DNA from 3 places in the Acetoanaerobium sticklandii genome. Region 2 is predicted to be linked to each of the others. Evidence: riboswitches for the same ligand, from Rfam matches in the RefSeq annotation. Region 2 holds a riboswitch; each other region holds the start of a gene.
What was found. Region 2 has a riboswitch for S-adenosylmethionine ahead of CLOST_RS10815 (O-acetylhomoserine aminocarboxypropyltransferase/cysteine synthase family protein). Riboswitches for the same ligand answer to the same signal wherever they lie in the genome.
Positions count from the first base shown of each region.

Region 1: linked by a shared signal. The riboswitch ahead of metK (methionine adenosyltransferase) and the one ahead of CLOST_RS10815 (O-acetylhomoserine aminocarboxypropyltransferase/cysteine synthase family protein) in region 2 are both predicted to bind S-adenosylmethionine.
Region 3: linked by a shared signal. The riboswitch ahead of CLOST_RS00885 (homocysteine S-methyltransferase family protein) and the one ahead of CLOST_RS10815 (O-acetylhomoserine aminocarboxypropyltransferase/cysteine synthase family protein) in region 2 are both predicted to bind S-adenosylmethionine.

Region 1 is NC_014614.1:2,478,717-2,482,566, reverse strand. Features, by position in the region: gene CLOST_RS11830 (phosphodiester glycosidase family protein) at 1-1,399, shown strand, start outside; SAM riboswitch class I at 1,505-1,610, shown strand; gene metK (methionine adenosyltransferase) at 1,759-2,943, shown strand; gene recD2 (SF1B family DNA helicase RecD2) at 3,212-3,850, shown strand, end outside.
Region 2 is NC_014614.1:2,276,548-2,280,397, forward strand. Features, by position in the region: gene CLOST_RS10810 (homoserine O-acetyltransferase/O-succinyltransferase family protein) at 1-994, opposite strand, end outside; gene CLOST_RS10815 (O-acetylhomoserine aminocarboxypropyltransferase/cysteine synthase family protein) at 1,007-2,284, opposite strand; SAM riboswitch class I at 2,407-2,509, opposite strand; gene CLOST_RS10820 (ClC family H(+)/Cl(-) exchange transporter) at 2,605-3,850, opposite strand, start outside.
Region 3 is NC_014614.1:165,778-169,627, forward strand. Features, by position in the region: gene CLOST_RS00870 (argininosuccinate synthase) at 1-1,192, opposite strand, end outside; T-box leader at 1,245-1,468, opposite strand; gene CLOST_RS00875 (TfoX/Sxy family protein) at 1,803-2,060, shown strand; gene CLOST_RS00880 (GIY-YIG nuclease family protein) at 2,073-2,360, shown strand; SAM riboswitch class I at 2,361-2,464, shown strand; gene CLOST_RS00885 (homocysteine S-methyltransferase family protein) at 2,524-3,850, shown strand, end outside.

The DNA.
Region 1 (3,850 bases), 200 kb from region 2:
TACAGAGATAGTAGTAGAAAACGACATCGTAAGAGAAGTAAGATGTGGACAGCCTAGTGTGGCAATTCCTGAAAATGGTTACGTGATACTAGCAGCTGGAGCAAATAGCTTTGTACTTCAAGGAGCTTTTACTCCAGAAGAAAAGGTCAAGCTAAAAACAGATATAAACTTAAATTACAACAATATAAAAACTGCAATAGGTGGAGGTACTATGCTTCTTAAAAATGGAGTAGAGACATCCATAACCCAGAGTGTGAGCGGAAAAAGTCAAAGAACAGCTCTAGGAATCACAGCGGACAAAAAAATGCTCATAGTCACTGTAGACGGAAGAAAATCTCCGTTTATAGGAATGGATGAAAAAGACATGCAAGCGTATATGAAAGCGCTAGGAGCAAAGGATGCCATGATGCTTGACGGAGGAGGCTCTACTCAGCTGATGGCAGACGGCAAAATTCAAAATACTATGGCATCTGCAGAAAGGTCACTCGTAAATGGGCTTACTATCAAAAATACAGCTCCAAAAGGTAGTATCTCTCAGATTGAAATTTCTGTGCTAAATGAAACTATTTTCCAAGGAGACAAGGTAGAGCTTGCTATAAGAGCCTTTGATGCTTCTAAAAATCCTATAGACATAACTACTCCTAGTTTTCAGGTTTCTGGAGAAGGAATATCAGGGAGCTTTGATGGCAGATATTTCACGCCGACTTCATCAGGAAGTGGAAATATAGTAGCTTCATATGGAGGAGTTACTGGAAAAATTCCAGTAGAAGTACTTAAGAAAAATGCACCTGATACTAAAATGGTTCAAACTCTTCCGGATTCAGGAACAGCAGCAGTATTTGGAAACATGTCAGGTGGAGAAAGCATAATTGATCAAGCATTTAAGGCAAAGCTCGCAAGCTCAGCCAGCTCAAACCAAGCTGTAATGACTCTAGGTGCTGGGGATAACGCATTTTTAGGAGCGGTGTCAGCGCCAAAGGAAGCCTTTAATGGGGCATATAAATATAAAACCGTTGGAAATACAACATTTATAAGCGTGGACAACAGAAATGGCGGAGTATACAAAGTAAAAGGTCAATGGGACTATTTAAAAGGACTAATGTCAAAAAGTGCTGGGAATGTAGTCATAGTGCTTCAAGGCAGTGACAAGTCCGCAGACAGTATAGACCAAAATGCATTTGACAAAATCATCCAAAAAGAAGCAAAGACTAAGAATGTATATGTCGTATATTCAGGTAAGAGTTTTTCCTCTAGAGTAGATGGAAATGTAAGCTATATCAGTGTGGTAGACTATGCATCTATGCCAAAAACCAATATATATCAAGATATAAAATACCTTCAGTTTGCTGAAGCAGATGGAAAATTGGTATATGGATTCAAGCCTGTGCTTACTCCATAAAACTGATACAAAAATAGTAAAAAATATTTTTCAAAAACATATTGACATATGGTTTTGGCTAATATAAAATAAAATCCGTTGCACAATAAATGAATAAATTCTTGAACCTTATCAAGAGAGGTGGAGGGACTGGCCCTGTGAAACCCGGCAACCAGCACAGCAATGTGAGATGGTGCCAATTCCTGCGAGATATATTCTTGGCAGATGAGGTAACTTTAGTAGTTATGCCTCTTCTGCGTATGTGTATGAAGAGGCTTTTTAATGCAAAAAAGTCTACATTATGTACGATGTGCCACCTTGGCATATACAAGTGATACGGTTTACAGCATTTAATGCTAGAGATGAGGAGGATTTATTAAATGAGAAGATTATTTACATCAGAATCTGTTACTGAGGGCCATCCAGATAAAATGTGTGACCAGATTTCAGATTCAATACTAGACGCCCTTTTAGTTCAAGACCCTAATTCACGTGTGGCGTGTGAGACAGCAGTTACTACAGGTCTTGTTATGGTAATTGGAGAAATAACTACTAACGCATACGTAGATATCCAAAAAGTAGTAAGACAGACAGTTAAAGAAATCGGATACGATAGAGCAAAATATGGATTTGACTTCGAAACGTGCGCAGTAATTAATGCTATAGACGAGCAAAGTGCAGACATAGCTATGGGTGTAGACGAAGCCCTAGAGCACAAAGAAGGGACTATGAAAGATGAAGTAGAAGCAGTAGGAGCTGGAGACCAAGGTATGATGTTTGGTTTTGCTTGCGACGAGACTCCAGAGTTTATGCCACTTCCTATTTCACTAGCTCATAAGCTAGCTAAAAGGCTTTCAGATGTAAGAAAAGACAAAACTCTTGATTACTTAAGACCAGATGGAAAAACTCAAGTAACAGTAGAGTATGAAGATGACAAACCAGTAAGAATAGACACTATAGTAATATCTACACAGCACAACCCAGAAGTAACTAGAGAGCAAATTGAAAAAGACTTAATCGAAAACGTAATTAAGCCAATAGTAGATAGCAAGTTACTTGATGAAAACACTAAGTACCTTATCAACCCTACAGGAAGATTCGTAATCGGAGGACCTCAAGGAGATTCTGGACTTACAGGAAGAAAAATCATCGTAGATACTTACGGTGGATACGCTAGACACGGTGGAGGAGCTTTCTCAGGTAAAGACTCTACAAAGGTAGACCGCTCTGCAGCATACGCAGCTAGATGGGTTGCGAAAAACGTAGTAGCAGCAGGACTTGCTAAGAAATGCGAGATTCAGTTAGCTTATGCAATCGGTGTAGCTGAACCGGTATCAGTACTAGTTGATACATTTGGAACAGGTGTTATCGCTGAGGAAAAGATTTCTGAAATCATTTCTAAAAACTTTGATCTTCGCCCAGGAGCTATAATTAGAGACCTAGGACTAAGAAGACCGATATTCAAGCAAACAGCAGCTTACGGACATTTTGGAAGAACAGATGTAAGCCTTCCTTGGGAAGAGCTAAACAAAGTAGACGACATTAAAAAAGACGCTGGATTATAAAAATATCATAAATAATAAATTCAGCAATTTAAACCATTATAAGTTGTTTATGGAGCTTAAAAGCTTATAAAAATAAAGGATTAGTACTCAGGGAAATCTGTATACTAATCCTTTTGTTATTTATATTTAAATTTTGCTTCTTCAAAATTTAAATACGATATAATTTTTAAATTCGATTAGTTGTATCTGTTGAAACATTGTTAAGATTATGAGCTTATAGTATATGTTATAATAAATCATATTCAAAATACATTTGGAGTGTATGCTTATGCCTATAGAATTAAAAGGAAAAATTTCAGATATAATATTTCAAAACGATGAAAATGGCTACACTATAGCAAACCTAATCAGCGATGAACTTGGAGAAGTTACAGTGGTGGGCTGTATGCCATCTGTCAGAGAGCTCGACAATATACAGGTCAGTGGAGAGTGGAAGACTCACGATATATATGGCAGACAGTTTAGTGTTATGAGCTTCACTCATATGGCTATAGATTCGCTAGATGGAATCATAGCCTACCTAGCATCTGGAACGATAGAAGGCATAGGTCTTAAAATGGCACATAAAATCACAGATAAATTCGGGATAAAAGCTATAGAAATCCTAGAAACTAATCCTAATAGATATTTAGAAATAGAAGGCATAGGCAGAAAAAAGCTCGATAAAATGATAAGCTCTCATATGGAAGGAAGACAGCTAAAATCCATAATAACAGCATTTTCGCCATATGGAATAAGCCCAGCCTACTGCATGAAAATCTATAAAAAATATGCAGATAAATCCATAGATATGGTCATGAACAATCCCTACGGTCTATGTAAGGATGTAAAAGGGATAGGGTTTAAAAAAGCTGATGAAATAGCAAAAAAATTAAATGCTGGACTTGATTCTTTAGAAAGAATAGAA
Region 2 (3,850 bases):
CTGACAGTATGATGTCCTTCGTCTTTGCAAACTGAGCCGAATCAGATAGTGAGCTTCCACCGAATTTTGCAACCACCTTTTGCTCTATTTTTTCTATCTGATATGGTGTCTGCTGATAGACAAAATAATTAATCCAGTTTGAAAAAATTAAGCTAGCACTTGATTTCCATCTTACAAGAATGCGATTTGAAGGGTCGTCATTTTTAAAATAATTTCTAGGTATACTTGGATTTATCCCTTTACTTAAGTCTCTTATATACTCGTTGTAAAGTGTATCGGTATCATATTCTCCATGTCCTGATATAAAAACAAATCTTTCATCTACACTAGAAGATATGCATACACCAGCCTCATCTGAACGTGCTAGGATTTTTAAATCTGGAACCTTTCTAAGCTCAGCTTCTTCGTTTTCAGTATTTCTCGACTGAGGATAGAAAAAATTATCATCTAGACCTCTAGTTAGCTTTGAATCCTCAGCTAGTTCATATTCAAATACTCCGCTTAGCTTTGAACCTAGATTCCTTTTTTGTACACCGTAGTAATAATATAAAGCCGCCTGAGATGCCCAGCATATGAATAAGCTCGAGTAAACATGTGTACGGGCAAACTCGAATAGCTCCTTTAATTCATCCCAGTAATCAATCTCTTCAAACTCCAAATGCTCAACTGGAGCTCCTGTTATGATAAGTCCATCGTATTTATTATTTTTAATTTCGTTTAAGGTTTTATAGTTTTTAGTAAGGTACTCCATATCGGTGTATTTACTTTTTCTGCTTTTTGTTCTTATTAAATCAAGCTCTATCTGAAGAGGCGTATTAGAAAGCGCCTTCATCAGATGGATTTCTGTTTCTTTTTTGTTAGGCATTAAATTGACTATACCTATTTTCAGAGGTCTTATATCCTGAGTCGTTGCTCTTAGCTCTGGAATCTGAAAAATATCCTTGTCGTAAAACTCCTTTAGTAGGTCCGTATTAGTAGAATTTATTATAGGCAAGACTATTCCCCCTTACGCCTGAGCTTTTAGTGCTTGGTATAAATCATCGCAGATATCCTTTGGATTTTCGATTCCTACAGATAGCCTAATCATCTCAGGAGCAATCCCAGCTTTAATCTGCTGCTCTTCACTTAGCTGTCTATGAGTCATGCTAGCTGGATGAAGCACATGAGTTCTTAAATCTCCTACATGAACTACAAGACTTGCTAGCTTGACAGAATTAATAAATAGCTTGGCTTTATCTACTCCGCCTTTCACTCCAAATGATATAACTCCAGAAGCGCCTTTAGGAAGATATTTTTCAGCAAGCTTGTAGTCTTTTGAATCTTCTAGCTTCGGATAGTTCACCCATGCAACCTCATCTAGGCTTTGAAGAAACTTCGCAACCTCTAGAGCATTGTCACTGTGTCTTTGCATTCTAAGAGCCAAGGTTTCTGTTCCTAAATTAATTAAAAATGCATTATTGGGACTCATCGTAGAGCCTAAATCTCTAAGAAGCGATGCTCTTGCCTTTACGATGAAGGCTTGGTTTCCAAAAGTCTCTGTATAGCTAAGCCCATGATATGCTAGGTCTGGCTGAGTAAGGCAATCAAAGTTCCCATTGTTCCAATCAAAATTACCACTATCTACTATCACGCCACCTAGACTAGTTGCATGACCGTCTAAATACTTCGTAGCGGAATGAGTAACTATATCAGCTCCATGCTCTATCGGTCTGCATAAATAAGGTGTAGCAAAGGTATTGTCCACAACAAATGCCAATTTATTATCATGTGCGGCTTTTGCAAAAGCCTCTATATCAAGTACCTCTACACCAGGATTTCCTAACGTTTCTGCAAATAGCAGCTTTGTTTTAGAATTTACATGTTTTGCAATCTCTTTAGGCTCTATTGTGCATGGAAGTATAGTTGCCTCAATTCCCATACGCTTTAAAGTAGAAGTAAACAACGTATGGGTTCCACCGTATAGATTTGAAAGGCAGATAAAATTATCTCCTGCGCTACACAAAGTAAAAATAGCAAAGAAATTTGCTGATTGCCCTGAAGCAACCCCAAGAGCCCCTACTCCGCCTTCTAAAACAGTCAGCTTTTTTTCCAAAACCTCTACAGTTGGATTACTGATTCTGGAATACATATGACCTACTGCTGATAAATCAAATAAAGCTGCAACCTGATCTGCATCATCGTACTTGTAAGTAGTTGACTGCACTATAGGAGCTACTCTTGGCTCTCCACTTTTTGGTTCATAGCCTGCCTGTACACACTGAGTTTCTACACTGTAATTCTTCATTAATATCCTCTCCTTTTCATATTGAGAGTCTGAGAAATTAAAAAAGCCGCACAAAGTGCGGCTTTATGATTTTAAATAAATAAAATCAACAAATCTAAATACAAAAATAGACTTGTAGGCTACACTTATCTCTCAGACTATTGTCTGCTGGAATTAGCACTCGGTTTTATATAAAACCCTTGCCTGGTTTCGTAGGGCCAGTCCCTCCACCAATCTTGATAAGCAACTTTTATTAAGTTTGATTTTTATAATACACTGTTCTAGGATAAATTGCAAGTATTTTTTTAAATTATTAAATCGTTAGCTTCAGTCACTTTTTTCTAAGGGCGTAAATTCAATTTTTCTAATTTTTCTCTTATTTTAGACTCACAATTAATATCTGTTAATACAACCAAATAATCTCCCACCATAATTTTAGTATCTCCTTTTGGAATAAGTTCTACTTCTCCTCTTTTTATAGCGACGAGAAGAGATTTTCCTGGCCAATGTAAATCTTTTACCAAAGAATTTTCAAAAACAGAGTCATGCTGAACTATTATTTCTACAAGAATTTTATTAATATGTTCTTTCTCATCTTCTGGATGTTCTTGAACTATTAAATTATCAAGTAATTTATCATATACTGGAGGACTATTTAAAAGCTCTGCCACTATGTATGCTGTAATTGAAACAACTGTGAGTGAAAGCAAATGGTTGAAAGAACCTGTCATTTCCATTATTAAAACTATACCAGTTATAGGTGCTCTTACAATAGCCGTAAAATATCCAGCCATAGCAAGGATAATAAAATTATTAAAAAGACTCTCATCAAAAATTCCATTTCCTATCATTACATGTCCAAAGATACTTCCAATAGTTGCACCTAAAATAAGTAAAGGAAAAAATATACCACCAGGAGCTCCTGATGCAAAACTTAACATCGAAAAAATAAATTTAACTATTAAGATTAAAACAAGAAAACTAATACCATTTTTAAGATTTAGATATTCTATAATCTTATGGCCTCCTCCTGTTGCAAGTGGAAAAACTAAACCTAGAAATCCTGCTAGAATAAAAGGAATTATTATTTTTGTTCTTATATTAAGAAAAGTTAATTTTTTATAAAATTTTTGAGTTTTAAATAAAGTATAATTATAGATAGCTCCAGAAATCCCCAAAACAATTCCTAAAAATATAAGCATTAAGTATCCATTAAGTGGTACTGTTTGGCTTACTGGAAAATTAAAAACTGGATTCATACCAAAAACTTTTTTCGAAATAAAGTCTGCAGTTACTGCAGCAGAAATAGTCGATAGTAAAATGATTGGAGAAAAATACTTAAAAATTTCTTCTAAGGCAAAAATCACACCTGCCATAGGTGCATTAAATGCTGCTGCTAATCCCGCACTCGCTCCACTAGCCATAAGTATTCTTTTTTCTAGTCTACCTTTTCCAATTTTATTTCCAACCCCTTCAGCTATACATGCTCCTAACTGAATAGAAGGACCTTCTCTACCTAAAGATAAACCTGCTACTATAGCAATAGCACCTCCTACAAACTTTGATATTAGTGTGTGCATCCAAGAC
Region 3 (3,850 bases), 600 kb from region 2:
TAGTAGGCAGTGAATATAGATTTATAAAGCCTTCTGCATCCTTGTGGTCATAAAGAGGGCTTTCTCCAAATGATGAAATAGCTTCATCGTAAAGTGCGAAAGGACTGTCTATTGATGCTGGCATTATATTGCCTTTATAAAGCTTGATTTTTACTGTGCCGCTTACCATCTCTTGAGTCTTTTCAAAGAAAGCATCTAGCGATTCACGAAGTGGACTAAACCATAAGCCATCGTAGATTAGCTTTGCATATTCAAGAGCTAGGATGCTTTTAGTATGAGTTGTATTTCTGTCTAGAGTAAGGCTTTCAAGCAAGCTGTGAGCCTGAACTAAAATACTTCCACCAGGAGTTTCATATACACCTCTTGATTTCATCCCAACTAGACGATTTTCTATCATATCTAGTACACCAATACCATGATTTGAACCTATTTGGTTAAGCTGAGCTAGCATTTCGTGTGGCTCAAGTGATACGCCATTTAGCATTACAGCCTCGCCTTTATCAAAGGTAAGCTCTACATATTCTGCTTCATCTGAAGCCTTTTCAAGAGTTTTTGTCATCATGTAAAGGATATCTGCTTTGTGTTCGTTTTTAGTATCTTCCAAATCTCCACCTTCATGGCTGATGTGAAGAAGATTCTGATCTCTTGAGTAGATTTTATCTTTTGTACAAGGAACCTCTATGCCTTTTGCATTTGCATAGTCTATTGCATCTTCACGGGATTTGATATCCCAGATTCTCCATGGAGCAATTACTTTTATATCTGGATCAAAAGCTGCTATTCCTACTTCGAAACGAACCTGGTCATTTCCTTTTCCAGTACATCCGTGGCAGATATAAGGAGCGCCTTCTATATGAGCTATTTCTACTAGCTTCTTAGCTATTAAAGGTCTAGCTAGAGCAGTTCCTAGAAGATATTTGCCTTCATAAAGAGCATTTGCTTTAATCGATTTATATACATAGTCTTTTACAAATTCATCCACTACATCAGCTATATATACTTTTGATGCTCCTGATTTTATAGCTTTTTCCTGAACCTTTTGCATATCTTCATCTTGTCCTACGTTTATGCAAGCAGCTATTATATCTGCATTGTAGTTTTCTTTTAGCCATGGAATGATTATAGAAGTGTCAAGTCCACCAGAGTAAGCAAGTACTATTTTATCTTTTTTAGTTATATTATTTGTTTTCATTATATTTTCCTCCATTATTTTAGAAATTAAAAAAATCCGCCTCTTCGTATTACAAAGAGACGGATTTATATCCGCGGTACCACTCTAATTAATTGTATTTGTGCACTAATACAATTCACTCGATATCGTTAACGGCGACAGCCGTGCCTTCATACTTTGATTTCAAAAGGCATCCTCAGGGTCCCTTGTTCGGTTAAGGTGAGACTGTCGGCCTTCCACTCTGTGCCGACTCGCTGGAGTCATCTCTTAGCTTACTTTTCCCATCACTGGATATGCATATACTTGTTTTTTTCTGATTATAGGGATTTAATTTTTACTTGTCAACATCAAAAAATATATTTTTATGTTTTAAAAAATTATTTTTATATATAAATAATCGGGGAATAGCCATGAAATTATTATGAAAAACATTTTCCTAAAGCTTAAAAATTTTTTAAAATATTTTTACAAAAGTTAAAGTTTTTGTTTACAATTGAGCAAATTTTGTTTAATATAATTTAAATTATATATATTTTTAGTAAGTAGATGATTTATTATATGAGGTATTAAATTTTGGTAGATTAATAAATATATAGAATGAATAGAGTATATATTAAAAGGGGAGAGTAATATGAGTAAGCTATCAGATATGGAAAACATAGGACCAACACTAGAGCAACGATTAATAAATGCAGGAATAACTACTCCTATAGAGCTTAGAAAGCTAGGTTCAAAATCTGCATATGTGATATTAAAAGAGCATGATATAGATGCCTGCATTAACACCCTGTATGCATTAGAAGGAGCTATACAAGGGATAAGATGGCATGATCTGGCAGACGATATCAAAGCTGATTTAAAGAGATTTGCAGACTCAGAAAAAAAGTAAAGCTGGGATTAAATGAAAAAACAAGAAGAATTACTACAAAAAAATATTAGGCAGTTTTATGTATATATGCTAAGATGTAAAGATAACAGCTTGTACACTGGATACACAGTGGATATCGATATGAGGTTTAAACTTCACTGTGAAGGAACAGCATCAAAGTACACTAGAGCAAGGCTTCCAGTTAGCTTGGTTTATGTGGAAAGGCACGATACAAAAAGCAGTGCAATGAAAAGAGAGTGCAGTATAAAAAAACTCTCAAAGCTTCAAAAAGAAGCATTAATTAAAAACTCAATAGTATGATTCTTATCGAGAGAGACGGAGGGATATGGCCCTGTGAAGTCTCAGCAACCTTCAGCCCAGGCTGAAAAGGTGCTAAATCCAACTGCTTAGCAGGAAGATAAGAGAAAACTTATAACTAGGCTTTCTCTTTGAGAAAGCTTTTTTTAATGTAAAGGAGAGAGCAATGATAAAAATATTCGATGGTGGATTTGGAAGTCAGCTTATTAGCAAAAGTATATGTTTTGAATGTCCTGAGGAGTTAAACTTAACTCAAGGCGAAGTAATCAAGCAGATACATAAAGAATATGCAGATAATGGAGCAGATATAATTACAACCAATACCTTTGGAGCAAATCCTCTTAAGTTAAAAAGCTATGACCTAGAGGATAAGGTAATGGAGATTAACGTTGCAGGAATAAACTTAGCTAAAACTACAGGCAAAGAGATAGCTTTTTCTGTAGGGCCTACAGGTGAATTTGTAAAGCCTGTAGGGGATGTGAGCTTTGAAGAAATGTACGAGATATTTTACAGACAGCTTGAAGCTATAACTATATCTCAGCCTGATTATGTAATCTTTGAAACCTTTAGCGATATAGGAGAGCTAAGAGCAGGAATAATTGCATTAAAGGATATTTTTAAGAAGCACAATATAAAAATTCCTATACTCGCCTCTATGACCTATGACAGCATCTATACCTTGACTGGAGTATCGCCAGCTGCCCAAGGAGTTATTTTAGATGCTCTAGGAGTGGATGCCATAGGAATAAACTGCTCAAAAGGACCAAAGGATATACTTGAGTTACTTGTAGAGATAGAAAAGTATACCAGTGTAAAGCTTATTGCTCAGCCAAATGCAGGGATGCCTGAGATTGTAGGAGAAGATGTAGTTTATAGCATGTCAGCTAGTGAATTTGCAAATCAAATGAAGCCATATTTTGAGCTTAATATGGGATATATAGGCTCTTGCTGTGGATCTACTCCTGAGTTTACTAAAGAGCTAAGAAGGCTAGTCGATAGCATAGAAGTAAAAAATATTAAGGAGAATAAAGCAAGCTCTCATGGATATCTTGCTTCAAAAGGCAAGGTGGTTTCTTCAGAAGCATTTATTTTAATTGGAGAAGCCATTAATCCTCATGCAAGAAAAGCTGTAAAGCTGTATATGGAAGAATTTGATATAAAAGGGCTTACAAGCGTTATATCAGAGCAGTGCTTAAAAGGCGCAGATGTAATTGATATCAATGTCAATGCAGAAGGAGCAGATAAAAAAGCATTAGCAAGGGAGCTAGTGATAAGTGGACAGCTAAATTCTGATTTTGTACTTTGCATAGATTCCAAAGAGCCTGAAATCATAGAAGAGGCGCTTAAAAATTATGCAGGAAAGGCGCTTATAAACTCAGTTGCATTGGACGAAAAGGAATTAAGTGAAATCCTTCCTCTTGCAAAAAAATATGGTGCTAGTGTGATAGGACTATGCATAGAAAATGAAATACTGCCAACTACCATAGCTGAAA